DNA from 2 places in the Mitsuaria sp. BK041 genome. Region 2 is predicted to be linked to the other one. Evidence: predicted binding sites of a transcription regulator. Region 2 holds the regulator's gene; the other holds the start of a gene.
What was found. Region 2 encodes NrdR, which represses ribonucleotide reductase genes. Its sites were predicted from a motif close to CACNANATNTNGTG; they were not measured.

Region 1: the regulator NrdR is predicted to act here: its motif matches at 8,263-8,276, upstream of FHT38_RS18525 (ribonucleoside-diphosphate reductase subunit alpha).

The regions. Positions count from the first base shown of each region.
Region 1 is NZ_JACHYT010000002.1:594,878-609,166, reverse strand. Features, by position in the region: gene FHT38_RS18565 (class I SAM-dependent methyltransferase) at 1-142, opposite strand, end outside; tRNA gene FHT38_RS18560 (tRNA-Met) at 347-423, opposite strand; gene ftsY (signal recognition particle-docking protein FtsY) at 523-1,809, shown strand; gene ffh (signal recognition particle protein) at 1,897-3,291, opposite strand; gene FHT38_RS18545 (inner membrane protein YpjD) at 3,338-4,171, shown strand; gene FHT38_RS18540 (PP0621 family protein) at 4,218-4,508, shown strand; gene FHT38_RS18535 (PAS domain-containing sensor histidine kinase) at 4,521-6,257, shown strand; gene FHT38_RS18530 (sigma-54 dependent transcriptional regulator) at 6,247-7,941, shown strand; gene FHT38_RS18525 (ribonucleoside-diphosphate reductase subunit alpha) at 8,501-11,428, shown strand; gene FHT38_RS18520 (ribonucleotide-diphosphate reductase subunit beta) at 11,744-12,916, shown strand; gene FHT38_RS25435 (hypothetical protein) at 12,978-13,124, shown strand; gene FHT38_RS25430 (histone) at 13,140-13,745, shown strand; gene FHT38_RS18510 (zinc-ribbon and DUF3426 domain-containing protein) at 13,915-14,289, opposite strand, start outside.
Region 2 is NZ_JACHYT010000001.1:1,992,444-2,006,732, reverse strand. Features, by position in the region: gene FHT38_RS08815 (UbiD family decarboxylase domain-containing protein) at 1-1,291, opposite strand, end outside; gene FHT38_RS08810 (lytic transglycosylase domain-containing protein) at 1,600-2,451, shown strand; ZMP/ZTP riboswitch at 2,578-2,724, shown strand; gene glyA (serine hydroxymethyltransferase) at 2,814-4,064, shown strand; gene nrdR (transcriptional regulator NrdR) at 4,081-4,524, shown strand; gene FHT38_RS08795 (GspH/FimT family pseudopilin) at 4,662-5,252, shown strand; gene FHT38_RS08790 (type IV pilin protein) at 5,249-5,668, shown strand; gene FHT38_RS08785 (PilW family protein) at 5,682-6,464, shown strand; gene FHT38_RS08780 (PilX N-terminal domain-containing pilus assembly protein) at 6,461-7,591, shown strand; gene ribD (bifunctional diaminohydroxyphosphoribosylaminopyrimidine deaminase/5-amino-6-(5-phosphoribosylamino)uracil reductase RibD) at 7,588-9,264, shown strand; gene ribBA (bifunctional 3,4-dihydroxy-2-butanone-4-phosphate synthase/GTP cyclohydrolase II) at 9,315-10,421, shown strand; gene ribH (6,7-dimethyl-8-ribityllumazine synthase) at 10,435-10,899, shown strand; gene nusB (transcription antitermination factor NusB) at 10,896-11,408, shown strand; gene FHT38_RS08755 (nitronate monooxygenase family protein) at 11,488-12,687, opposite strand; gene FHT38_RS08750 (alpha-1,6-glucosidase domain-containing protein) at 13,027-14,289, shown strand, end outside.

The DNA.
Region 1 (14,289 bases), on a different contig from region 2:
GCGCCAGGCGCTGGAGGTCGTCCAGCGCGCGGCCCAGCACGTGGACACGCCAGGTCGGCGTCGAGAGGAACCAGAGGCCGAAGCGGGTCTCGGGCACGAAGGCGGGCTTGCGGGTGGGCAGGGACGTGAGGGGTGTGTTCATGAGGCGTCGTTCGTGCCGGGGTGTGCCGCGCTCGTGTGCTGGTCTGCGTCGAGCGGCGGCAGATGATAGCGGCGGCGGCCTGCGGCGCGCCGAGGCCCGGAGGGGCAAACGATGAACAATGCCCGCAATGGGGGGAGCCGGCGCAATGAGGCGGGCTGGAAAGGACAAAGCCCGCAAGACTTGCGTCTTGCGGGCTTTGGGATCTGGTGGCGCTTCAGGGATTCGAACCCCGGACCTGCGGATTATGATTCCGTCGCTCTAACCGGCTGAGCTAAAGCGCCTTGCGAAGAACGCGACTATAGCAAAGTTTTCGAAGACAATGCAAGCCCCCGCCGAGCACGGCGACAAACGTTCGGCGCGCGAGTCCTCTCGACCCCTCCATGTTCAGCTTCCTCAAGAAAAAACTGGGCTTCGGATCCTCCGAACCCACGCCAGCGCCCGCTCCCGAAGCGGTCCCTGCGCCCCCTCCCGCCATCCCGGCCCCGCCGGTCGCCGTCGAGCCCGTTTCGGCTCCGGCTCCGCAAATCCCGTCCCCGGCTTCGCAGACCGCGCCCGTCCTCGCTCCGCCTTCGACGACCGCACCCGCGCCGGTACCCACTCCTAGCCCGAACGCTTCCGTCGCGGCCCCTTCGACTGTCGTCGTGCCCGCGCCGGTTGCGTCGCCGCCCGTCGTGCATGCGCCAGCGCCGGTCGTCGCAGTGCCCACGCCTGTGCCGGCCACCGCCCCCGTCGCAGCCGCGGCACCAGTGCCCGTGGCCGAGCCCGCGCCGCGCAAGTCCTGGATGGACAAGCTGCGCCAGGGCCTGCGCAAGACCGGCTCGAGCATCGCCCAGGTCTTCACCGGCACGCAGATCGACGACGCGCTTTATGAAGAACTCGAGGCCGCGCTGCTGATGGCGGACGCCGGCGTCAAGGCGACCGAGTTCCTGCTCGAGGACCTGAAGCGTCGCGTCAAGGACGCCAAGGCCACCGAGCCCGCCGTCGTGCGTCAACTGCTCGTCGACGCGCTGACCGAGCTGCTGCAGCCGCTGCAGCGCCAGTTGGTGATCGGTGAGCAGTCGCCGATGGTGATGATGGTGGTGGGCGTCAACGGCGCCGGCAAGACGACCAGCATCGGCAAGTTGACGCGCCATCTGGCCGATGCCGAGGCCAATGTGTTGCTGGCCGCCGCGGACACCTTCCGTGCCGCCGCGCGCGAGCAGCTGGCGGTCTGGGCGGATCGCAACCGGGTGCAGATCGTCAGCCAGGAGGGGGGGGATCCGTCGGCGGTCACGTATGACGCGGTGGTCGCGGGCAAGGCGCGCGGCTGTGACGTCGTCATCGCCGACACCGCCGGCCGTCTGCCGACGCAGCTCCATCTGATGGAGGAGCTGAAGAAGATCAAGCGCGTGATCGGCAAGGCGCAGGAGACCGCGCCGCACGAGGTCCTGCTGGTCGTGGACGGCAACACCGGCCAGAACGCGCTCACGCAGGTGAAGGCCTTCGACGACGCGCTGGGCCTCACCGGCCTGATCGTCACCAAGCTGGACGGCACGGCCAAGGGTGGGGTGCTCGCGGCGATCGCGCGGGAGCGCCCGATCCCGGTCTACTTCATCGGCGTCGGCGAGAAGCTCGAGGACCTGCAGACCTTCGACGCGCGCGAGTTCGCGCAGGCCCTGCTCGAATAAAACCCGAAGCCCTCGGTCGCAGGTCCGTCGAAGGACGAAGTGCGACCCCCGGAATGCAAAAGAGCTCCCAAGGGAGCTCTTTTGCATTTACATCGGGAAGCCGCCGCCCCCGCCGCCCATGAGGTTCTTGAGGCCGCCCATCTTCTTCATCATCTTCATCAGGCCGCCGCCCTTCATCTTCTTCATCATCCCCTGCATCTGATCGAATTGATTGAGCAGGCGGTTGACCTCCTGGATCTGCACGCCGGCGCCCGCGGCGATGCGGCGCTTGCGGCTGGCCTTGGACTTGCCGTCCATCAGCAGCGACGGCTGGCGGCGCTCCTTGGCGGTCATCGCGTTGAGGATGCCCTCCATGCGCTTCATGTCGCGTTCGGCCTTGTCCATGTCGGGCTGGCCGGCCTTGGCGGTCATCTGGGTGGGCAGCTTGTCCATGAGCCCCGACAGCCCGCCCATCTTCTTCATCTGCGAGATCTGGGCGAGGAAGTCGTTCAGGTCGAAGCCGTCGCCGGACTTGAGCTTCTCGGCCAGCTTCTGCGCGGCCTCGACGTCCACGCCCTTCTGCACTTCCTCGACCAGCGCGACGATGTCGCCCATGCCGAGCACGCGGCCCGCATGGCGGTCGGCGTCGAAGACCTCGAGCCCGTCGATCTTCTCGGACACGCCGGCGAACTTGATCGGCGCGCCGGTGATCTGCCGCACCGACAGCGCCGCGCCGCCGCGCGAGTCGCCATCCAGCTTGGTCAGCACGATGCCGGTCAGCGGCAGCGCCTCCTTGAAGGCCTTGGCCGTGTTGATCGCGTCCTGCCCCTGCATCGCGTCGACCACGAACAGCGTCTCCACCGGCTTGAGCGTCGCGTGCAGGTCGCGGATCTCGGCCATCAGCGCTTCGTCGATCGCCAGGCGGCCGGCGGTGTCGACCAGCAGCACATCGAAGAAGTGGCGCTTCGCATGGTCCAGCGCCGCCAGGGCGATGTCATGCGGCTTCTGGTCCGGCGCCGACGGGAACCATTCGGCGCCCGCCTGCTTCGTCACCGTCTTGAGCTGCTCGATCGCGGCGGGGCGGTACACGTCCGCCGAGACCGTCAGCACCTTCTTCTTGCGCTTCTCGGTCAGGTGCTTGGCGAGCTTGGCGGTGGTCGTCGTCTTGCCGGCGCCCTGCAGGCCGGCCATCAGGATGATGGCGGGCGGCTGCGCGGCCAGGTTGATGTCGGCGACACCTTCCCCCATCGTCGCGGCCAGCTCCTTGTGGACGACCGAGACCAGCACCTGCCCCGGATTCAGCGAGGCGACCACCTCCTGGCCGAGCGCCTTCTCCTTCACGCGGGCGATGAAGTCGCGCACCACGGGCAGCGCGACGTCGGCCTCCAGCAGCGCCATGCGCACCTCGCGCAGCATGTCCTGCACATTGGACTCGGTGATGCGGGCCTGGCCGCGCATCGTCTTCACGAGCCGGCTCAGTCGATCGGTCAGGGTGGAAGCCATCGTATTGGCGCCCGCGGAAGCGGGCGCTCGTCATTACACTTTGCGGATGATTTTATCGTCCGCCTCCGCCGAGCCCAGCGGCCTGCTCCTGGCCGCCCTCAGCGCCGCCGGCGCGGTGGCCTATGCCGTTGCCGCCGCCTTCGCGCATCTGCGGCCCCGCACCTGGCGCTCGGTGCTGGTGCTGGCGTGGCTGCTGCACCTGGCCGCGCTGGTCGTGGACATCGGCGGCATCGGCGCCGCGCCGGTCAACGGCAGCCACGCGGCGCGCTTCGGCTTCGCGCCCTCGCTGTCGATGACGATCTGGCTGGTGACCGGCGTCTATCTGATCGAGAGCCGCTTCCTGCCGCTGCCCTCGGCCCAGCGCCTGCTCAGCGTGCTGGGCCTGCTGGTGATGCTGGTGGCCTGGATGTTCCCGGGCGAATACCGACCGCAGGCGGGCTCGCCGCTGGCGCCGCTGCACTGGGCGATGGGCCTGGCGTCCTACGGCCTGTGCGGCGTCGCGGTGATGCATGCGGTCATGCTGAACCGCGCCGAGCGCCAGATGCGCGCCCAGAAGGGGCAGGGCGCGCCAGCGCTCGGCACGCCGCTGCTGCGCCTGGAGCGCCTGACCTTCCAGTTCGTCGGCGCCGGCGTGGTCGTGCTGTCGATCGCGCTGCTGCTGGGCGTGGCCTTCACGCCGCAATGGCGCTGGGATCACAAGACGCTGTTCGCCGTGATGGGCTGGGTCGTGCTGACCGGCCTGCTGACGGGACGCCGCGTGTTCGGCTGGCGCGGCCGGCGTGCGACGCGCTGGCTCTACTTCGGCGCCGCGCTGTTGCTGCTGTCCTATGCCGGCTCGCGCTTCGTGCTCGAGGTCGTGCTGCAGCGTCCGCCCGTCTGATGCCGACCCCGTCGACCTCCTCCCCGAAGCTTCCACCGCGCCCATCGTGATCAAGCTGCTTTTCTGGATCGTCCTGCTGGCGGTGATCGCCTTCGTGATCGGCTTCAAGCGCGGCCGGCCGACGCCGCGCGACAACGCCCGGCCCGCGCCGCCGCCTGCGCCGCGCCTGCCCGAGCACATGGTGAGCTGCGCCGAGTGCGGCATGCATCTCCCGGCCAGCGATGCGCTGCCCGGTCGCGGCGGGCAGTTCTGCGGCGCCGCCCATCGCGCCGCGCACGAGCAGCGCCTGGAAGCCGCCGAGGCGGCGCGCGGCCGGCGCGACGACGCCGCCACCTGAGCGCCGGACCACATGGCCACCTCCGAGACCGTCGGCGCCATCAGCGCCAGCACCATCCAGCGCCTGTATCGCGCTTTCATGGGTGCGCGCGCGGCGCTGGGGCTGGCGCTGCTGGCGACGCAGTCGCTGGCCGGCCTGATGGGGGCCAAGCCCACCGGCTGGACGACGCTGATCTCGCTGATCTACGGCACGCAGGCGGTGCTGGCGTGGATGCTGCCGCGCTGGTTCGGCGGCGGCGAGACGCCGCCGAAGGAGCGCGCCGGCCTGAGCACGCGGCAGTTCATGGTCAGCATCGGCGCCGACCTGGTGCTGTTCACGCTGCTGCAGGTGCGCGATCCCAGCGGCCCCTATGGCGCGCTGTTCTTCATGCCGGCGTTGATGGCCGGCGCGCTGCAGCCGCGGTTGCGCGCGCTGGGCTGCGCCGCCTTGCCCAGCCTGGTGCTGCTGTCGATGTCGGGCTGGGCGGTGCTGAACGAGCAGGATGGCGCGCTGCGCATCAGCCAGGCCGGGCTGCTGGGCTGCGGCCTGTTCGTGGTCACGCTGCTGGCCAACGAGATCGCGTCGCGCCTGGCGCGCGAGGAGCGCGCCGCACGCGGCAGCCTCGAGTACGCGCGGCAGCAGGCCGACCTGAACCGCCTCGTCATCGAGGAGATGGAGGAGGGTGTCGCCGTCGTCGACCGCCGCGGCCTGGTGCGCACCGCCAATCCGGCGGCGCGGGCGCTGCTCGCGGAAGGCGCCTCGCTGCGCTCGGGGGCGTTCCGGCTGGACACCACGCCAGCCTGGAAGCCGCTGCTGCGGGCGATCGAGAAGGCCTTCGCCGGCGAGCTCTGGCCGGAGGCCGGCCGGGACCTGCTGCTGGACTTCGGCCGCGGCTCGCAGCGCTCGTTGCGGGTGCGCATGCGCTTCACGCTGCGGCCGCTGGACGGCGACGACCTGTGCGTGCTCTTCCTCGAGGACAACCGGCTGCTCGAGGCCCGCAATCGCCAGGAGAAGCTGGCGGCGATGGGGCGCGTGTCGGCCGGCATCGCGCACGAGATCCGCAACCCGCTGACCGCGATCGCGCAGGCCAACGCGCTGCTGTCGGAGGACCTCGCGCAGGACCCCAAGGGCGAGCAGCTCACCCGCATGGTGGCGTCCAACGTCGAGCGGCTCAAGCGCCTGGTCGACGACGTGATGGAGGTCGCGCCCGGCATCGCGCCGGTGGCGCTGACGCTGGCCGTCGCGCCGCTGGTGCGCGAGTACTGCGCCGACTGGGCCACCACCCAGCGGCTGCCCGGCGGCGAGGCCAGCCCGCTGCGCGTCGAGATCGAGCGCGACGGCCTGCTCGTCAGCTTCGAGCCCGAGCACTTGCGCCGCGTCCTGATCAACCTGCTGGACAACGGCCTGCGCCACGCGCGCCCCGGTCCGGGCGCGCTGCGCGTGCAGCTGGGCGAGGACCGCGAGTGGGTGCGGCTGTCGGTGTTCAGCCGCGCCGAGCCCATCCCGGCCGAGGTCGAAAGACATTTGTTCGAGCCCTTCTTCTCCACGCGCAGCCGGGGCTCGGGCCTGGGCCTGTACATTTGCCGCGAGTTGTGCGAACGCTACGGCGCCCGCATCGAATATCACCGCCGCGACACCGGGCCGAACGCCGAGGCGAACGAGTTCCGCGTGCTGCTGTCGCGGCCGGCTTCGCCAGGCGCCGCGCTTGCCTCGGTCCCGTCCGCGGGACCGGATTCCCATTTCCCCGATACCGAACTCCATGAGCGCTGATCCCCGCCTGCTGGTCGTCGACGACGAGCCCGACCTGCGCACCCTCTACGAGATGACGCTGCTGCGCGAGGGCTTCTCGCTGGACAGCGCCGGCACCGTCGAGGACGCGCTGGAGCTGCTGGGCACGCGCCGCTACGACGCGGTCATCACCGACATGCGGCTGCCCGACGGCAGCGGCCTGGACATCCTGCGCTGGCTGGAGCAGCAGGGGCGCAGCGAGCGCGCGCTGGTCATCACCGCCTACGGCTCGGCCGAGAACGCGGTCGAGGCGCTCAAGGCCGGGGCCTACGACTACCTGACCAAGCCGGTGGACCTGCGCCAGTTCCGGATGGTGGTCGCATCGGCGCTCGGCCGGACGCCGAAGATGGAAGGGCCTGTGCCCAAGCCGTTCTCGTCCGCGCCGGCGGCCGCGTCGAGCACGGGGTGGAGTGCGCCCTCGAACGCGTCGTCGAACCCGGCATTCAACCCGGCATCGAACGCGGCATCGAACGCGGCCTCGAGCGCGATGTCCGTCGCCGCCGCGCCGGATGCCTTCGCGCCGACCGCTCCGGGCGCCTTCGATGTGCTGGGCTCGGTCGAGGCCCCCCGGCCCGCGCCGACCGAAGCGCGCAAGCCGGCCCGCGCCGCGCCGCCGTTGACCGGCTCGACCACGGCGCTGGAGCGCCTGGTCGGCGACTCGGCGCCGATGCGCCAGGTGCGCGAGCTGATCGAGAAGGTCGCGCGCAGCATGGCGCCGGTGCTGCTCAACGGCGAGTCCGGCACCGGCAAGGAGCTCGTGGCGCGCGCGATCCATGACGTCAGCGCGCGCCGTCCCCAGCCCTTCATCGCGGTGAACTGCGGCGCGATCCCGGAGCAGTTGCTGGAAGCCGAGTTCTTCGGTTATCGCAAGGGCGCCTTCACCGGCGCGAGCGAGGACCGCGAGGGCTTCTTCCAGGCGGCGCAGGGCGGCACGCTGTTCCTCGACGAGATCGGCGACCTGCCGCTGGCGATGCAGTCCAAGCTGCTGCGCGCGTTGCAGGAGCGCTCGGTGCGGCCGGTGGGCGCGGTGGCGGAAATGCCGGTCAACGTCCGGCTGCTCAGCGCGACCCACAAGGACCTGGCCGCGGAGGTGGCCGGCGGCCGCTTCCGCCAGGACTTGTATTACCGGCTCAACGTGATCCAGATCCGCGTGCCGCCACTGCGCGAGCGCATGGAGGACCTGGCGCCGATCAGCGCGCGCATCCTGCAGCGCATCGCCGCCGACGCCGGCGTGGCGCCGGTGCCCGCGCTGACGCCGGCGGCGCTGGCGACGCTGTCGCGCTACAGCTTCCCGGGCAACGTGCGCGAGCTCGAGAACCTGCTGCATCGCGCGCTCGCGCTGTCCAGCGGCGACGGCATCGACCTGGCCGACCTCGGCTTGCCCGACAGCGTGCTGGGCCTGGATGACGCGCCGGCGGAGACCGCCGAGGTGGCCGCGGAGCCGCCGCTGGGCGCCGCCTTGCCCGCCGAGGCGCGTGGCGGTGCGCCGCTGCCGGCGGACCTCGCCACCTATCTGGACGAGGTCGAGAAGCAGATCCTGCTGCGGGCGCTCGAGCAGCACCGCAACAACCGCACCGCGGCCGGCGCCAGCCTGGGCCTGTCGCTGCGGCAGATGCGCTACCGCATGGCGCGGCTGGAAATCTCGGTCGGCGGCGACGAGTCCTGACCGGTTCGCATCCCAGCGGAACTGCGCGCAATGCGACCATGACCCCACCGCCGGTGGCCCCTCCGGGAAGGTCCTAGGGCGGGGTTGTCCTAACGGGTGGGGACAGCGGCGCGGCGTGTCATCGAGACGCCATCGGCGCCTGCTCAGCAACCATCGGCCCTCGCGTCCGATTCCCGGCTGCAACCCGCGCCAATCCTGGCGTCGCGGCCACGATGCGCGAATCCATCGGGGCTGTGCGGGGCCAGGTCTTACGGCTAGACCAGCGCATGGCGGACGTCAAGGGCGATGACGCTACCGCTAGTTCCTTGAAGGTGCTGCGACCACTAGATATAGTGTTTTGCATGCTATCCTGCTGACTTCGCAAACACGGCGATGAATGCTCCCTCAGACGTCTTGCCCGCGCTGCCGACCCCTTGGTCGGAGGACCGGGAATCCCAAGTCCGGGCGCATCAGCAGCACCGCCGACATCACCTGACCCCCTGATCGCCGGGCCCTTCGGACAAGCCGGGCCGGGCGAAGCTTTTTTGTTTTTCCAGACACCAGAACAGACGAGGATCCCATGCAGACTGTCGCCGCCACACCGACCGCTGAAACGGGCCTGGCCCAGGCTCCGCGCGAGTCCGCCGCCGCTTCGGCCAGCTTCCCGCAGCACCAGATCATCCGCCGCAACGGCGCGGTGGTGCACTTCGAGCCGAGCAAGGTGGCCGTGGCGATGATGAAGGCCTTCCTCGCGGTGCACGGCACCAGCGGTGCGGCGTCCGCCAGCGTGCGCGAGACCGTCGACGCGCTGACCGATTCGGTGACGCGCGCGCTGCTGCGCTCGCGCCCGGCCGGCGGCACCTTCCACATCGAGGACGTGCAGGACCACGTCGAGCTGGCGCTGATGCGCGGCGGCCACCATGAAGTGGCGCGCGCCTACGTGCTGTACCGCGAGCGCCGCACCCAGGAGCGCGCCGCCCAGGGCGAGCAGCGCCAGGCCGCGGTGCTGGAGTCCGGCATCTCGGTGATCGAGAACGGCGTGCGGGTGCCGCTCGACCTGAACAAGCTGGCGGCGCTGATCTCGTCGAGCTGCGAGAACCTGGGTGTGGACGTCAAGCCCGAGCCCATCCTGGCCGAGACCAAGCGCAACCTGTACGACGGTGTCCCGATGGACGAGGTCTACAAGGCCGCCATCCTGGCCGCGCGCACGCTGATTGAGAAGGACCCGGGCTACACCCGCGCCACCGCCCGCCTGCTGCTGCACACGATCCGCAAGGAGATCCTGGGCCGCGAGGTCACGCAGGCCGAGATGGCCACCGCGTACGCCGACTACTTCCCCGGCTTCATCAAGAAGGGCGTGCAGGCTGAGCTGCTGGACGAGAAGCTGCAGCAGTACGACCTGGCCAAGCTGGGCGCCGCGCTGAAGGCCGAGCGTGACCTGCAGTTCGACTACCTGGGCCTGCAGACGCTGTTCGACCGCTACTTCCTGCATGTGGACGGCACCCGCATCGAAATGCCGCAGGCCTTCTTCATGCGCGTCGCGATGGGCCTGGCGCTGGGCGAAATCGACCGCGAAGCCCGTGCCATCGAGTTCTACGAAGTCCTGTCGACCTTCGACTTCATGAGCTCCACGCCGACGCTGTTCAACTCGGGCACGCGCCGCTCGCAGCTGTCCAGCTGCTACCTGACGACGGTGGCCGACGACCTGGACGGCATCTATGAAGCGCTGAAGGAAAACGCGCTGCTGTCCAAGTTCGCTGGCGGTCTGGGCAACGATTGGACGCCGGTGCGCGCGCTGGGCTCGCACATCAAGGGCACGAACGGCAAGTCGCAAGGCGTCGTCCCCTTCCTGAAGGTGGTCAACGACACCGCCGTCGCGGTGAACCAGGGCGGCAAGCGCAAGGGCGCCGTCTGCGCCTACCTGGAGACGTGGCACCTGGACATCGAGGAATTCCTCGAGCTGCGCAAGAACACCGGTGACGACCGGCGCCGCACCCACGACATGAACACGGCGAACTGGATTCCCGACCTGTTCATGAAGCGCGTCATCGAAGGCGGCGACTGGACGCTGTTCAGCCCGTCCACCTGCCCGGACCTGCACGACCTGTTCGGCAAGGAATTCGAGGTCGCCTACACGGCCTATGAAGCCAAGGTCGACCGCGGCGAGCTCAAGCTGCACAAGCGCATGCCGGCCCGCGACCTCTGGCGCAAGATGCTGACGATGCTGTTCGAGACGGGCCATCCCTGGATCACGTTCAAGGACGCCTGCAACGTGCGCTCGCCGCAGCAGCATGTCGGCGTCGTGCACTCGTCCAACCTGTGCACCGAGATCACGCTGAACACCAACGACAACGAGATCGCGGTCTGCAACCTGGGCTCGGTCAACCTGTCGCAGCATCTGAAGGACGGCAAGATCGACCAGGAGAAGCTGAAGAAGACGGTGTCGACGGCGATGCGCATGCTCGACAACGTCATCGACATCAACTACTACGCGGTCAAGAAGGCGCGCGACTCCAACCTGCGCCACCGTCCGGTGGGCCTGGGCATCATGGGCTTCCAGGATGCGCTGTACCAGCTGCGCGTGCCCTACGCCTCCGACGCCGCGGTCGAGTTCGCCGACCGCTCGATGGAAGCCGTCTGCTATCACGCCTACTGGGCTTCGACCGAACTGGCCGCCGAGCGTGGCCGCTACAGCAGCTACCGCGGCTCGCTGTGGGACCGCGGCATCCTGCCGATCGACTCGCTGAACCTGCTGGCCGAAGCCCGCGGCGGCTACGTCGACGTGGACCGCTCGTCGTCGCTGGACTGGGACGCGCTGCGCGCCAAGATCGCCCGTGACGGCATGCGCAACAGCAACTGCGTGGCGATCGCGCCGACCGCGACGATCTCCAACATCATCGGCGTCGACGCGTCGATCGAGCCCTGCTTCGGCAACCTGTCGGTGAAGTCCAACCTGTCGGGCGAGTTCACCGTGGTGAACGAGCACCTGGTCCGCGACCTCAAGAAGCTGGGCCTGTGGGACGACGTGATGGTCATGGACCTCAAGCACTTCGACGGCTCGCTGCGCCGCATCGACCGCGTGCCCGAGGAACTCAAGCACCTGTACGCCACCGCGTTCGAAGTGGATCCGGTGTGGCTGGTGGAAGCCGCCGCGCGCCGCCAGAAGTGGATCGACCAGGCGCAGAGCCTGAACATCTACATGGCCGGCGCCTCGGGCAAGCGCCTGGACGAGACCTACAAGCTGGCGTGGCAGCGTGGCCTGAAGACCACCTACTACCTCCGCACGATGGGCGCGACGCATGCCGAGAAGAGCACCGTGCAGAACGCCGGCCAGCTCAACGCGGTGAGCAGCGGCATCGGTGGCCTGAGCGCCGCGCCGGTCGCGGCGGCACCGGTTGCGGTCGCGCCGATCGAGACTTCGGTCTCGCCGGATCTGGGCGACGTGTCGCCGGCGACGGACGTCAAGTTCTGCGCCATCGACGACCCCGGTTGCGAGGCCTGCCAGTAATCGAAACAGGAGGTGTCGGCGTCATGCGTCGACACCTCCGACGCTCGCGATGCGAGTGTTCATCGATGTTCGCGGCGATCGGCGATTTTTCCGCCCGGCCTCGCGAGCGATCGATGAACGCTTGATCGGACGTCCGCTCCGGCTCCTGCCGCGTGTCGAGATCGCGCGGCATCGCACTCATCAAGAGATGCGACGCACGTGGTCCGACGCGTCGAATGCGATGCGGACCAGCAACAGCGAAGCGGCGTCAAAGTCAAGAAGTCCTTTGTGTTTGAACACAACACTCCGATAATCCGCGACCATAGGAAGACCACCATGCTGGTTTGGGAAGAAGACCGTCAACCTTCGAGCAACGCGCCGCAGTCGGGCGCATCGATCCACGCAGCGACGCAAGCCGTCGCGCGTGATGCCGCCGCCTCCGCGGCGGGTTCGGTGTCCTCTTCTGCCTCGTCGATCGCCAACGCGAGCGAGCGCCGTGTGAACGTCGCCGACAAGCGCATCATCAACGGCCAGACCGACGTCAACCAGCTGGTCCCGTTCAAGTACAAGTGGGCGTGGGAGAAGTACCTCGCCACCTGCGCGAATCACTGGATGCCGCAGGAAGTGAACATGTCCCGCGACATCGCGCTGTGGAAGGACCCGAACGGTCTGACCGACGATGAACGCAGAATCATCAAGCGCAACCTCGGCTTCTTCGTGACCGCCGATTCGCTGGCCGCCAACAACATCGTGCTGGGCACCTACCGCCACATCACGGCCCCCGAAGCCCGCCAGTTCCTGCTGCGCCAGGCCTTCGAGGAAGCGATCCACACCCACGCCTACCAATACATCGTCGAGTCGCTGGGCCTGGACGAGAGCGAGATCTTCAACGCCTATCACGAGGTGCAGTCGATCCGCGACAAGGACGAATTCCTGATCCCGTTCATCGACGCGATCATGGATCCCAACTTCGTCACCGGCACCCCGGAGAACGACCAGACGCTGCTCAAGTCGCTGATCGTCTTCGCCTGCCTGATGGAAGGCCTGTTCTTCTACGTCGGCTTCACGCAGATCCTGGCGCTGGGGCGTCAGAACAAGATGACCGGCGCCGCCGAGCAGTACCAGTACATCCTGCGCGACGAGTCGATGCACTGCAACTTCGGCATCGACCTGATCAACCAGATCAAGCTCGAGAACCCGCACCTGTGGACGCCTGAATTCCGCGCGGAGATCAAGGCGCTGTTCCAGAAGGCCGTGGAGCTCGAGTACCGCTACGCCGAGGACACGATGCCGCGCGGCGTGCTGGGCCTGAACGCGGCCATGTTCAAGGGCTACCTGCGCTACATCGCGAATCGTCGCGCGACGCAGATCGGCCTGGAAGCGCTCTTCCCGAACGAGGAAAACCCGTTCCCCTGGATGAGCGAAATGATTGACCTGAAGAAGGAACGCAACTTCTTCGAAACGCGAGTGATCGAATACCAATCGGGCGGCGCGCTGTCCTGGGACTGATGAAGTCCGAGGCGGAGTGACCCTCGAGCATTGTTTGTTGAAGAAGAGATCAAGCTTGGCGATGCGCCGACCGACCGACATAGAAGCGGCGGAGGCGCACCGCAACCCGATTCACCGCACCGCGGAGCGCAACTCCCGCGCGTCGTGGGCGGTGAATACCTGCACCGGCATCAACCGGTTGATGACGGGCAGGGCTATTTCCACTTGATCAAGGAGAACTGAAATGGCAACTGCGAAGAAGGCCGCTCCGGCCAAGAAGGCGGCTCCGGCCAAGAAGGCCGCTGCGAAGAAGGCTCCGGCCGCGAAGAAGGCGGCTCCGGCCAAGAAGGCGGCGCCGGCGAAGAAGGCCGCTCCGGCCAAGAAGGCTGCGCCGGCGAAGAAGGCCGCTGCTGCGAAGAAGGCGGCGCCGGCGAAGAAGGCCGCTCCGGCCAAGAAGGCGGCTGCTGCGAAGAAGGCGGCACCGGCGAAGAAGGTTGCGGCCAAGAAGGTCGCTGCCAAGAAGGCTGCGCCGGCCAAGAAGGCCTCCGCCGCCAAGAAGCCGCCGATCAAGGCCACTGCCAAGGCTGCGAAGCCCGCCGCGAAGAAGGCTGCGCCTGCCAAGAAGGCCGCTGCTGCGAAGAAGGCTGCCCCCAAGGCCGCCGCCAAGCCTGCTGCGAAGCCGGCCGCCAAGAAGGCTGCTGCTCCGAAGAAGGCCGCTGCACCGAAGAAGGCTGCTGCCAAGCCTGCCGCTGCCCCCGCTGCCAAGCCTGCCGCTGCGCCGGCCCCGGCTGCGAAGACCGCGCTGAGCCCGCAAGCCGCCTGGCCCTTCCCGACCGGCAACAAGCCCTGAGCTTGAACGATGACCGGACCTTCGGGTCCGGTTCGTCGAGCCCTCCGAACCCGGCGCAAGCCGGGTTTTTTCTTTGCGGCCTCCCATTGGGGTCGCCAAAGAAGAAGGGCGCCTGCGCGGCGCCCATCAGAGGGAGAAGGATCGTTCGGGCAGTGGCCCGTGTCCCCGGTCAGGGATAGAAGAGCTCGACCGAGTAGCCGCTGATCTTCTGCGCGCCGCTGTCGAAGACCAGCTGCAGCTGCTGGTCGGCGCCGGCCGGCAGCGCGACGCGGCCGGCCTGCATCTCGGCCGGCGAGAGCATGCGGCGCACGACCAGCACGCCACTCGCGTCGGTCAGGCTCAGGTCCACCCACGGCTGCGCCACTTCCCAATTGCTGCGATTGCGCAGGCTGATGCTGAAGCGGTAGTGGTTGGCGGCGCCGGCCGGATTGAGGCTGCTGCTCTCGACGCTCAAGGCTTCGATGTGCTGCCAGGGCTTGATCTCCTGGCCCAGCGCCTGCGCCACCGAAACCAGCGCCGGCTTGGCCGTCGGGTACTGCGCCGC
Region 2 (14,289 bases):
CGTCCTCGTCCACGATCACGATGAACTTGGTGTACATGAACTGGCGCAGGTAGCTCCACAGGCCGAACATCAAGCGCTTCGCATGGCCCGGGTACGCCTTCTTGATCGAGATCACCGCCATCCGGTAGCTGCAGCCCTCCGGCGGCAGGTAGAAGTCGACGATCTCCGGGAACTGCTTCTGCAGGATCGGAACGAACACCTCGTTCAGCGCCACGCCCAGCACCGCAGGCTCGTCGGGCGGCTTGCCGGTGTAGGTCGAGTGGTAGATCGCGCCGTCGCGCTGGGTGATGCGGTTCACCTCGAACACGGGGAACCAGTCCTGCTCGTTGTAATAGCCGGTGTGGTCGCCGTAGGGCCCCTCCAGCGCGTGCAGGTAGCCGCCCTTCTCCTTGAGCGGGATGCCGTCCTCGCTGTGGCCGGTGAAGCCGGGCGCCGCCGGCGGGATGTGCCCCTCCAGCACGATCTCCGACGTCGCGGGCACCTGCAGCATCCGGCCGGCCTCGCCGACCTGCGTGTCGGCGACCTCCGTCCGCGAGCCGCGCAGCAGCCCGGCGAACTGGTATTCGGACAGGGTGTCCGGCACCGGCGTCACCGCCCCGAGCGTCGTCGCCGGGTCCGCGCCCAGCGCCACCGCGATCGGGAAAGGCTGTCCCGGATTCGCGATCGCGAAGTCGCGGAAATCGAGGGCGCCGCCGCGATGCGCCAGCCAGCGCATGATCAGCTGCCGGCGGCCGATCAGCTGCTGTCTATAGATACCCAGGTTCTGGCGCAACCGGGGGTTGGCGATCCGCTGCGGTCCGCGCGTCACCACGAGGCCCCAGGTCAGCAGCGGGCCGACGTCGCCTGGCCAGCAGGTCTGGATGGGCAGCTGCTTGAGGTCGACGGCCGCGCCCTCGACCACCTGTTCCTGGCAGACCGGCCGCTTGACCAGCGCCGGCTTCATGTCCCACAGCGCCTTGCCCATCTGCGCCAGCTTGCCCAGGTCGCGCATGCCGCGCGGCGGTTCCGGCTCCTTGAGCGTCGCCAGCAACTGGCCGACCTCCCTCAATTGGGTGGTCGACTCCGCGCCCATGCCCAGCGCCACCCGGCGCGGCGTGCCGAACAGGTTGGCCAGCACCGGCATGCGATGGCCGGTGGGCCGCTCGAACAACAAGGCCGGCCCTTCCGCCCTCAGCACCAGGTCGCTGAGGGCCGTCATCTCCAGCACCGGCGACACCGGATCGGTCACCCGACGCAGTTCCCCCATGCCTTCCAAAGCGCCCACAAAGTCACGCAGATCTCGGTACTTCATAACCAAAAGTTTTGATGAACAAGGCCCATACTATTGACGGGTTATTGTTGATCCATAGAATCGCGCCCTGCCCTGGCCCCCAGGGTTATCCCGGTCTTCGCCTTGGGACGGCGAAACCGGTCCGCTGCCAATGGACGCTGGATCGCCCGTCTGTCGCGCCAAGCGCCCGGAGCCCTCTGAGAGCCCTCCGAGCCGCCGACAACGCCCGAACCGGCCCATTATCGCCACCCCCAAGGGTGCGTCCGACGAGTGAACGCGATCTGCGACTCGTCCCGCACACACCGGGCGTGGTCGGAGAAAGGAGTCGCATGACAGCGCGTTCGGACCTGCTATCCCTCCCCCGCCAGGCGCGTGCCGCCCTGGTGCTGTTCATCAAGGACATCGGCCAGGGTTTGCTGGTCGTCAGCCACAACACGCTCGCCCTGGTGGGCTTCGCCGTCGTCGCCGTCGGGCTGGTCTTCGCCAGCCAGGCCGACCTGCGCCAGCAACTGGAAGGCCAGGTGCTGGGCTGGCTCAACGCCCGCCACGAGGCGCGCGTCGAGGCTTCCGGCGACGTGCTCGCGCTGATGGCCGAGCCCGAGGCGATCACCCGCGCCACCGCGGTCGATCCCAAGGAACTGACCCGCCAGCAGGCACTGGTGGCGAACTACCTGGCGCGCCGCTACCGCGTCGCGCCCGAGCCGGTCAGCCGCCTGGTCAAGGAAGCCTGGGACGTGGGCCAGCGCGCGCGCGTCGATCCCACGCTGATCCTGTCGATCATGGCGATCGAATCGGGCTTCAACCCCTTCGCCCAGAGCGCCGTCGGCGCGCAGGGCCTGATGCAGGTGATGACGCGCGTCCACGACGACAAGTACGAGGCCTTCGGCGGCAACCTGGCCGCGTTCGACCCGATCACCAACCTGCGCGTCGGCGTGCAGGTGCTCAAGGAATGCATCCAGCGCGCCGGCAGCCTCGAGGAAGGCCTGCGTCGTTACGTCGGCGCCACCAACCTGCCCGACGACACCGGCTACGCCGCCCGCGTGCTGGCCGAGCAGGACCTGCTCAAGGCGGTGGTCCAGGGTCGCAACGTCAGCCCGTCCGCGCCGCGCCCGATCCGCGAGCCGGCCTCGGCGCCGGCCACCGGCGGCGAGCAGGTCGCGATGACCGCCGTGATGCGCTGATCCAGCCACCGCGCCTCGAAAAAACGGGTTCCTCGGAACCCGTTTTTTCATTGGTGCGTCGGCGTGCCTCCAGCCAGGAACAATGTCACGACCCGCGCCGTGCCCCGCTCCGGTGCGGCTACACTGCACGCTTCGCGCAACTGGCGATCAGGGCGCCCTGTCCGGTGATGATTCCTTCACCGCGCAGGCGTCGCCCGAGGTGGGTCACCACCGGGAAGCGCGAACGGCCGGGGTCTCCTCCGGCTGTCCGTGCCGTTCGCCTGGGCCGCCGTCGTTCCGGCATCCGTCGCCGCATCGCGCCCCGCGATCGCGCCGATGCGCCGCCGGGCGGGCGGCGCCAACCCTTGAGCCGACATCAAATCATGTTTGACCGCACCCAACAGACCCTCGCCAACGTCGACGCCGAAGTCTTCGCCGCCATCCAGCAGGAGAACCAGCGGCAGGAAGAACACATCGAGCTGATCGCCTCGGAGAACTACACCTCGCCGGCGGTCATGGCCGCGCAGGGCAGCCAGCTGACCAACAAGTACGCCGAGGGCTATCCCGGCAAGCGCTACTACGGCGGCTGCGAATACGTCGACGTCGTCGAGCAACTGGCGATCGATCGCCTCAAGCAGCTCTACGGTGCCGAGTTCGCCAACGTGCAGCCCAACAGCGGCTCGCAGGCCAACCAGGGCGTGTTCTTCGCGCTGCTGCAGCCGGGCGACACCATCATGGGCATGAGCCTGGCCGAAGGCGGCCACCTGACCCACGGCATGGCGCTGAACATGAGCGGCAAGTGGTTCAACGTCATCTCCTACGGCCTGGACGCCAAGGAGGAGATCGACTACGACGCGATGGAAGCGCTGGCGCGCGAGAAGAAGCCCAAGCTGATCATCGCGGGCGCCTCGGCCTACTCGCTGCGCATCGACTTCGAGCGCTTCGGCAGGATCGCCAAGGAGATCGGCGCCTACTTCATGGTCGACATGGCGCACTACGCCGGCCTGATCGCCGCGGGCGTCTACCCGAACCCGCTGCCGCACGCGGACGTGGTGACCTCGACGACGCACAAGAGCCTGCGCGGCCCGCGCGGCGGCATCATCCTGACCAACGACGAAGCGATCGCCAAGAAGATCAACTCGGCGATCTTCCCCGGCATCCAGGGCGGTCCGCTGATGCACGTCATCGCCGGCAAGGCGGTGGCCTTCAAGGAAGCGCTGTCGCCGGAATTCAAGGCCTACCAGCAGCAGGTCGTGGCCAACGCCAAGGTGCTGGCGCAGACGCTGATCGAGCGCGGCCTGCGCATCGTCTCCGGCGGCACCGAGAGCCACGTGATGCTGGTGGACCTGCGTCCGAAGAACCTGACCGGCAAGGAAGCCGAGGCCATCCTGGGCGCCGCCCACATGACCTGCAACAAGAACGGCATCCCCAACGACCCGCAGAAGCCCATGGTCACCAGCGGCATCCGCCTGGGCACGCCGGCGATGACCACCCGCGGCTTCAAGGAGGAGCAGGTCCGCGCGACCGCTCACCTGATCGCCGACGTGCTGGACAACCCGCATGACGAGGCCAACCTGGCCCGCGTGCGCGACAAGGTGGCCGAACTGACCCGTCAGTTCCCGGTCTACCGCTGAGCGGAGCCCGCGGCGCATGCGTTGCCCCTTCTGCGGTCACGGCGACACGCAAGTCTCGGAGACCCGCGAATCGGATGAAGGCGACGTGGTGCGTCGCCGCCGGCGCTGCCAGTCCTGCGACAAGCGCTTCACGACCTACGAGCGCGCGGAGATCGCGCTGCCCATGGTCGTGAAGAAGGACGGCACGCGCGCCGACTTCGACATGGGCAAGCTGCGCGCGTCGATGACGCTGGCGCTGCGCAAGCGTCCCGTCAGCATCGAGCAGATCGACGCCGCGCTGGAACGCATCCAGGAGAAGCTGCTGAGCAGCGGCGCCCGCGAGATCCCGTCGACCAAGCTCGGCGAGCATGTGATGCGCGAGCTCAAGCGCATCGACAAGGTGGCCTACGTGCGCTTCGCATCGGTGTACCGCTCGTTCGAGGACGTCGACGAGTTCCGGCAGCTGATCCGGGACATCTGACTCCCCCAAAAGCCGGCCCCCTTCAGCGGGCCGGCTTTTCCCACCTGAAGGCGAAGCGCCGCGACGCGCGTCTCCCTAGAGTTCCTGCAACTCTTCCGGAGACCGACGTGCCCACTGCCCTTCCCCTCCCTCTTCCCGTGCCCGCCCTTCCCGTGCCCGCATTCCGCGATGGCCCCGTGCCACCGGGCGACGGTCGCGGCTTCAGCCTGATCGAGTTGCTCGTGTCGATCGCGATCGTCGCGCTCGCGGCGATGCTCGCCGGCCCCGACATGCGCGACTGGCTCTGGCGCCAGCGGCTCGCCAACAGCGCGCAGGCTGTCCTTGGCGACCTTCAGCTGGCACGCAGCGAGGCCATCCAGGGCGCGCGCAATGTGATCCTGCGCTTTGGCGGCGACGAGTCCCCGGTGACCGGCAGCGGACGCTGCTACGTGCTGCACACCGGCCCCCTCGGCGGCTGTGGCTGCCGGATGGACACCCCGCCGGTCTGCGACGCCGGTGCCCAGGCCATCAAGCAGATGCGCTGGACACGAGGCCGCGGCCAGTCGGAGGTGGTGTCCAACGTGCCGTCGATGCTCTTCAGCGGCCGCCAGGGCACCGTGTCGGTGAGCGGCACGGTCGAGGTCCGCATGGAAGGCATCGGCGCGATCCGCCACATCGTCAGCCTGACCGGTCGCGTGCGCAGTTGCGCGGCCGAGGGCACCGCGAGCCGCCTGCCGAGGTGCGCATGAGGACGCGGGGCTTCTCGTTGATCGAGATCGTGATCGTGCTGGCGATCCTGGCCGTCCTCGCCGTGCTGACGCTGCCGAGTTTCCGCGATCACGTCCTGAAGGGACGGCGCGCCGAGGCGCGGGAGGCCTTGCTGGCGCTCCAGCTGGCGCAGGAGCGCTTCAGGTCCGGCCACCCCCGTTATGCCGACCGGCTGGAGGACCTGGCGCCGTCGCCGTTGACGCGCAGCAGCCTCTACCGGCTGCGCATCGCGCAGGCGGACGCGACGCGCTACACGCTCGAGGCCATCGCGCAGGGCAGCCAGACCGGGGACCGCCGGTGCCAGGTATTGACACTCCGGCTGGAGGCCGGCGCCATCCACACCTCGGGCCGGGACGCCGGGGGCGCCGAACAGGCCGACGCCTGCTGGCCGCGCTGAAGGGGGCAAACGCATGTCCGCTCATCGTCACCCTCCGCAGCATCCCCGTGCGTCGCGAAATGCGCAGGGGATCTCGCACGGCTTCACGCTCGTCGAACTGCTGGTCGGCTTGGCCATCAGCCTGATGCTGATGGCGGGCGCCTTCACCATGGCCGGCCTTCAAGTCGGCGCCCATCACCGGTTGCTGCTGGAGCTGCAAGTGCAGCAGGAGCTGCGCGCCACCGCGGAGCTGATCCTGCGCGACCTGCGCCGTGCCGCCTTCTGGGACCGACCGCAGGAGGCCCTCTGGCAGGCCGATGCACCCGCGCCGGTCCGCAACCCCTACGCCGACCTGGACGTGGGAGAAGCCGGCACCCACGTGACCTACAGCTTCTCCCGGGACGGCAACTCGACCGGTGGGACCGGCGTGCGGGAGGTCGCCGGGTTCCGCTGGAGCGAGGGCCGCATCGACCAGTTGGTCGCGGGCCGCTACCAGCCGCTGACCGATCCGGCGCTGCTGCGCGTGCGCGCCTTCGACCTGCGGGTCGACTCGCAGGCGAAGTCGCTGGGAGACGCCTGCGCGCGCGCCTGCTCGCCGGGAACGCCGCCGCCCGCGCCGCCTCCAACCGACGGCGGCAGTGGCAGCGGTGGGGGTGGCGGTGGGGGTGGCGACGCGCCCGCTTGTGGCCCAGCGATCCTGACCCGCATGGTCGAACTGGTGCTCGACGCCGAGGCCGTTCACGATCACCGGGTCCGTCAACAGCTGACCGTGCGGGGCCTCGTGCGCAACGACGCGCTCGCGGGAGACTGCCCATGACCCGGCGCCTGCAACGGGGACTCGGCACGCTGGCGATGTGCGTCGTGCTGCTTGGCGTACTGGCGCTGGGTGCTGCCTGGGCCACGCGCCAGTTGACGACGGCCCAGCGCGTGGCCGCCAATGACCACCGCGCCGCCACCGCCTTCGAGGCGGCCGAGGCCGGCATGGCCTGGGCGATCGCGATGCTCAATGGCGGCCATGTGGACGACAGCTGCCGGCCGGCATCGCATCCAGCCGGCCCGAGCGCCGACATTGCCGCCGCCGGCACCTCCAGCGCCTCCGCGACCGACTTCCGCAGCCGCTTCCTGGAGCTCGGCGCGGACGGGCATTACCGCGCGAAGCCCAGCGCGCCAGCCACAGGGGGCGCGATGTCCCCGGCCTGCACGAACACCGGACCGCTCCGCTGGACCTGCCAGTGCGCGACCCAGCGCGACCCCGCCGGCGCATCACCCACCGCGGACGCGCGACCCCTGGATCCGCAACCACGCTTCACCGTTCGTTTCACCGACGCGGGCCCGGCCGGCCAGCTGAAGCTGATCGTGCGCGGATGCAGCGACCGCCGGGCCGACTGCGACGACCTGTCCGAAGGCCCCTCCGGCCTTGCCGAGGCCGCCCGGCATCTGGCCCTGCTCAGCGCCCTGCGGCTGCCGCCGCCGCAGGCGGCGACCGAAGGGCCGGGCAGCTTTCTGCGCGTCTTCGGCTATCCGGCGATGCGATATCGCAGTCAGCCCGCCATCGCGCGCATGCGCTGCGACGCCGACTGCGGCGCCCCGCTCGCCCAGGCCCTGGCGCGGGGACGCCGCCTGATCTGGATCGACGGAGACGCGCGCCTGAGCGAATGGCCGCCCGCTGCGCTGGACGGCACGCCCCTGGTGCTGGTCGTCGACGGCCGCCTCGACCTCTCCGCGCCGGGCAGCGCGCAAGGCGTGCTCTATGCGCGGGAGGGCATCGGCTGGCACCCGCCCGTCGGCCAGGCCGCCTCCTGGCGCGGCGCGATCGTGACCGACGGCGTCTTCGACCCGGGAAAGACTGTCACCCTGACCCACGATGCCGCGGTGCTCTATCGCGTGCATCGCCAGATGGGCAGCTTTCTTCCCGTCCCCGGTAGCTGGAGCCCCACGCGATGACCAACGCCCGCGCCCCTTTCCCGCATGACGGTCGGCGTCGTCGCCGGGGCTTCACCCTGGTGGAAGCCTTGATCGCGCTGGCCTTGCTCGCGATCGGCACGGCAGCGCTCATGGCGCTCCAGGTCCGTCTGCGACTCGTTGTCGACGACATCCGGCACCAGGAGCAGGCGCTGCGCCTGGCGCGCAACGAACTCGAGCGCTGGCGATGGCGGCCCGACGGCCCGGCCCCCTCGCTGACCTGGGAGGGCCCGGCCACCGAGTTCAAGCTCGACGCGCAGTCCGCGCCCTGGCATGAGCCGATGCCGCCCGGCAGCCTTCCGGCGGACGGTCCGGCGGACGGTTTCATGGCCGACGTCCCGCCACTGCGCGCGGTCCACCTCCGGGTCCACTGGACCGATCGCGCCGGCAGGCCGCGGTCGCTCACGCTGGACAGCCTGCTGCCGGCGGAGGATCCCGCCCTCTCGGGCCTGCTGCTGCTGCCGCCCAAGGTCGCCGCTAGACTGCGCGCCATGCAAGCGCCCCGCCCCGCCTCATCCCCGCCCCCTTTCCATGCCGACACCCGGGACAGCCGCTGGATGACCGAGGCGGTGCGACTGGCGCAGGGCGCCGTCGGCCTCAGCGATCCCAATCCCCGCGTGGGCTGCGTCCTCGTGGACGCGCAGGATCGGGTGCTCGGACAAGGGCACACGCAGGCGGCGGGCCAGGCCCATGCCGAGGTCATGGCGCTGCGGGACGCGCAGGCCCGTGGTCACGATCCGCGCGGCGCCACCGCGTATGTGACGCTCGAGCCTTGCGCCCACCACGGTCGCACCCCGCCCTGCTGCGACGCGCTGATCGCAGCCGGCGTGGCCGGGGTCGTCGTCGCGCTGGACGATCCCAATCCGCTGGTCGCCGGCCAGGGCCTGGCGCGGATGCGCGCCGCCGGCATCGTCACGGACGTGCTCACGGCGGACCATCCGGCAGCGATCGAGGCGCACGAGCTCAACATCGGTTTCCTGACCCGCATGCGCCACGGCCGCCCGTTCGTGCGAATGAAGATCGCCGCGTCGCTGGATGGCCGCACGGCGCTGTCCAATGGCGTCAGCCAATGGATCACCGGCCCCGAGGCCCGCAAGGACGGCCATGCATGGCGCCGTCGCGCCGGGGCGGTGCTGACCGGCATCGGCACCGCCCGCGAGGATGACCCGCGCCTGGATGTCCGCGACGTGGAGACCGCCCGGCAGCCGCAGCGGGTGCTGATCGACTCGCGGCTGGAGCTCTCGCCGTCCGCCCGCCTCCTGGCGCCGCCCGGCGGGCTGCTCGTTTATCACGCGCTGGCGCAGGCCGGCGAACGGGGGGCGGTGCTCGCCGGCCTGGGCGCGGAACTCGTCGGCCTGGCCGATCCGGCGCGGGGCAAGGTGGACCTGGCCGCGGCGATCCACGACCTGGGCCGCCGACAGGTCAACGAGCTTCACATCGAGGCCGGCTACAAGCTCAACGGCTCGTTGCTGCGCACCGGACTGGTCGACGAACTGCTGGTGTACCTGGCGCCGACGCTGCTCGGCGAGGGCCGGGGCATGGTCGACCTGGGCGGGCTGACGGCACTCGCCCAGGCCCCCCGCTTCCGCCTGGTCGAGAGCCTGGCGGTCGGCGGCGACCTGCGCCTGCGCCTGAGACCGGCCACGAGCGCCTAGACCCAGCCCTCCTCCGGCCCGCCAGGCCCGCCCCGCCTACAATCGCGCCCATGCCTATTTCACCGATTCCCGAGCTGGTCGCCGAACTGGCGGCCGGCCGCATGGTCATCCTTGTCGACGAGGAAGACCGTGAGAACGAGGGGGACCTCGTCCTCGCCGCCGACCACGTCACGCCGGAAGCGATCAACTTCATGGCCAAGCACGGCCGCGGGCTGATCTGCCTGACGCTGACCCGCGAGCGCTGCGAGCAGCTGCAGCTCCCGCCGATGGCCACCCGCAACGGCACCAAGCACGGCACCGCCTTCACCGTGTCGATCGAGGCCGCCACCGGCGTCACGACCGGCATCTCCGCCGCGGATCGCGCGCGGACCGTGCAGGCCGCGGTCGCCAAGGGCGCCGTGGCGTCCGACCTGGTGCAGCCCGGCCACATCTTCCCGCTGCAGGCCCAGGACGGCGGCGTGCTGATGCGCGCCGGCCATACCGAGGCGGGCTGCGACCTGTCGCGCATGGCCGGCCTGACGCCCGCCGGCGTCATCTGCGAGATCATGAACGACGACGGCACCATGGCCCGTCTGCCGGATCTGGAGGTCTTCGCCCAGGAGCACGGCCTGAAGATCGGCACCATCGCCGACCTGATCGAATACCGCAGCCGCAACGAATCGATCGTGCAGCGCATCGCCCAGCGTCCGCTGGAGACGCGCGAGGGCCGGTTCGAATGCCACGTCTTCCGCGATCGCTCCAACAACGTCCACATGGCGCTGGCGCTGGGTCAATGGCAGAAGGACCAGGAGGTGCTGGTGCGGGTGCACGAGCCCTTCTCCGCGATGGACCTGCTGGACGCCGGCCGCTGCGGCCACAGCTGGCCGCTGCCGCAGGCGCTGGCGGCCATCCAGCGCGAAGGCTCAGGCGTGGCGGTGCTGCTGAACTGCGGCGAGGACGCCGACGCGCTGCTCGCGCGGCTGCAGCCGGCGACCGGCGAGGAACCGCGCCAGACCATGGACCTGCGCACCTACGGCGTCGGCGCGCAGATCCTGCGCGAGCTCGGCGTGCATCGGATGAAGCTGCTCGGCAGCCCGCGCCGCATGCCCAGCATGACCGGCTACGGGCTGGAAGTGACCGGTTTCCAGGCCGCCCAGCCCACCCCCAACGACTGCTGAATCCGAGGACCGCATGCAAGGATCTGACAAGGGTCAGTCGACCCGACTCGACGGACGCGGCCTGCGCGTGGGCATCGTCCAGGCGCGCTTCAACGACGAACTGACGACCGCGCTGGCCCAGGCCTGCCGGGCCGAGCTGAACCGGCTCGGCGTCCAGGACGCCGACATCCGCCACGTCACCGTGCCCGGCGCGCTCGAGGTGCCGGTGGCCCTGCAGGCCATGGCCGTCAGCGGCCGCTTCGACGCGCTGGTGGCGCTGGGCTGCATCATCCGCGGCGAGACCTACCACTTCGAACTGGTCGCCAACGAGAGCGGTGCCGGCGTGACGCGCCTGACGCTCGACCACCGCCTGCCGATCGCCAACGCGATCCTGACGGTGGAGAACGAGGAACAGGCCTGGGCCCGTGCCGAGGAAAAGGGCCGCGATGCCGGAACCGTCGCCGTCGAGATGGCGCAGCTGCTGAAAGAACTCAAGTGAACACCAAGGACACCTCCTCCCCCGCCGGCAAGCCCGCGGCCAAGAACGGCGGCAAGCCGGCCGCCAGGAAGGCGCCGGCCAAGTCGGCCCGCCGCCGCTCGCGCGAGCATGCGCTGCAAGGCATCTACCAGTGGCTGGTCACCGGCGAAGACCTCGGCGTGATCGACGCGCACACGCGTGAGCAGGACGGCTTCGACAAGGCCGACCGCGGTCATTACGACAAGGTCTTCCACGGCGCGATCGAGGAAGCGGCCGACCTGGACGCCGTGCTCGCCCGCCACGCCGACCGCAAGACGACCGAGCTCTCGCCCATCGAGCACGCGATCCTGATGATCGGCGCCTACGAGCTGAAGAACTGCATCGACATTCCCTACAAGGTGGCGATCAACGAGGCGGTCGAATTGGCAAAGTCCTTCGGCGGCACCGACGGCCACAAGTACGTCAACGGCGTGCTGGACCGCGCCGCGATCGACCTGCGGCCGGTCGAGGTGAAGGCCGCCCGCGGTTGAGCGCGCGGCGCCTCAGGCGCCAGAAACTGCCAGGGCCCGGGACGATCCGTCCGCGGGCCCTTTGTCATTGCCGGGCGCCTCAGGCCGCTGGCGTGCCGAGGGGAACGCCGGGCGTCAGCAGACGTTCCAGCAGCTGCCGCACGCTGGCGATCTGGTCGCCGAACGGCAGTGCGCCGCGGCCGCGGAAGAACAGCCCTCTCGCGGTCTCGCCGCGCAGCGCCGAGGCCAGCCGCTGGTCGATGCAGAACTGACCCCAGTCCTTCAAGCCATCGCGCAGGCCGCACTGGCTCAGGCAGTCGAAGGCCAGGGTGCAGCGCTTCTTGAGCTGCGCGACGGACTGCAGGCGCGCCTCCGCGCCCAGGTACTTCTTCAGCCATGGCGTCATCACCGCCCGCGCCGGCAGGCCCGCGACGCTGCAGAACTCGACGAGGTCCTCGTCGCGCGCCTGGGCCAGCACCCGCTTGAATGACGGATGCGCATCGCACTCCAGCGTCGCGGCGAAGGGCGTGCCGAGTTGCACCGCGTCGGCGCCCAGCGATTGCAGCCGCTGGATGTCCTCGCAGCGCCGCACGCCGCCGGCGGCGATCAGCGGCACCTGGCCCTCGGCGCCCGCATCGCGCAGGAAGCGCCGGACCTCGGGCAGCACGGTCTCGAAATCGAAACGGCCGTCGCCGACATCCGCGACCCGCGCCGCGCCGAGGTGCCCGCCCGCATGGCCGGGATGCTCGATGACCACGGCTGCCGGCAGCCGCTGCCGGCGCTCCCATTTCTTCCACAGCAGCGTCACGCCGCGGGCCTCGGACAGGATGGGGACCAGGGCGGTGCGCGGATGGTCCTGCGCGAGCTCGGGCAGATCCAGCGGCAGCCCCGCGCCCACCACCAGCGCGTCGATGCCGGATTCGAGCGCCGTCCGCACCGAGGACGCGTAGTCGCTCACCGCGCGCATCACATTGACCGCCAGCAGGCCGCGCCCTTCGCAGAGCCGGCGAGCCGCCCCGATCTCACGCGCCAGCGCCTCCTGGTTGGCCTGTTCGATCACAGCCTTCTTCTCGTCGCCGTCGCGCATCGACTCGCTGCGCGCCATGAGGTCGGGGTGATGCCGGCGCAGGTCCACCGACGCGATCGTGCCCCAGGCGCCCTGCCCCGCGACGCTGCCGGCCAGCCGGTGCGCCGAGATGCCCACCCCCATGCCTCCTTGAACGATGGGCAGCAGGTCGCGGCCGGCGAGGCGCAAGGGGCGCAATCCGGCGGCGCGGATGCGGTCGAGGAGCGAAGCCATGGTCATGGTCGGGGTTCCGGAAAAAACGAAAGCCCGGATGGTGGCGGCTCGAGCGCCGATGCGCCTTGACGCGGCTCAACAAGGGCCCGGGGCGCCCGGCTGCGAGCTCGTGTTGAACTCGCTGCGCCAGCGTGGGCGGCCGACAACGGCACGCCTGGCCCATACGCGGCGGTGAAATAAAACTACGACCGCCACGCGGCACTTGGACTTGGCGCGGCCGATCCTGTCCCTTGCGCTGTCCCATTCAGCCAGGACATGTAGCGGAACTTCGGGGTTTCACTACTCAATGACGTAGTTTTACTTCAATAGCATCCGCCGACCTTTTGAAGGGGCAAGGCGATGCGCATCGGAACTGGGGCGGGTTGGCGAGCGGTGCTGGGCACCTGGGTGGTCGCCCTGAGCGGGCTGCTCAGCGCGTGTGGTGGCGGCAGCGGCGAGGCCGACACTCCCCGCGCCCAGTCAGCGGGCGCAGCCGCTTCGGCTGCGAGCGAGCTCGGCGTCACCGTGCTCGCCGCCGTTCCCGATCCCGCCGCCGGCGGCGGCGCCAGCCGCGCACGCGCCGCCGCGGTCGCCTCGCCGGACGCGCCGGCCACCTCGCTGCGCGTCCACTACCGCCGCGCCGATGGCAACGCCGCCGGCTGGCAGATCCACACCTGGAACGCGGCGCGCAGTCCCAACTGGAACGAAGGCTGGAACGCCAGCGGGAGCGACGACTTCGGCGTGTACTACGACGTGCCGCTCGCGGCCGGCAGCGGCACCGTCGGCTTCCTCTTCCACAAGGGCGACGAGAAGGACAACGGCGGCGCCGACCAGTCCCTGGTCCTGCAAGCCGGGGCCAACGAAGTCTGGCGCCTGCAGGGCGACGGCACGACCTACACCAGCAATCCGCTGGGCCAGCCGGCACCGGACCTCACGACGGTGCGCGTCCATTACAAGCGCTTCGATGCCCACTACGCGGCCTGGGGCCTGCACCTGTGGCATGGCAGCGGCCTGGACACGGCCGCCCTGCCCGCCGGCGTCACCATCGACCGCTGGAACCAGCCGGTGCCGTTCAGCGCCATGCCGGGGCATGCGGTGGGCAGCGACGAGGTGGTCTTCGACCTGCCGGTGCTCAATCCGCGGGACGACGCCAGCCGCAAGGGGCTGGAATTCATCATCCACGGCATGCCGCCCAACGAGAACGACAAGGACGGCCGCGACAACAACCTGCGCGTCGAGTTCGGCGCGCTGACGGTGCAGAACCGCGTCGGTCAGATCTGGCTGGTCGAGGGCGACGCCACCGTCCACACCGCACCGCCGGACCTGCGCCAGGTGTCCAGCACCGATGCGCGCGCGGTGTGGCTCAACAAGACGCTGGTCAAGTGGCCCCGCATCAGCGCCAGCGGCGGCGTGCGGCTGTACCACTCGGCCACCGGCCAGATCGCCGTGGCCGCCGGCGCGGCGGTGACGGGCGCCGACGGCTTCATCACGCTGGACGCCTTCACCGGCACCGTGCCGGAGGCCGCGGCCCGGCGCTTCAAGTACGTGGCCAGCGGCGGGATCTTCGCGGTGCGCCCGGACGACATCGCGCGCCTGCCCGCCCTGCATCAGCAGCAACTGGTG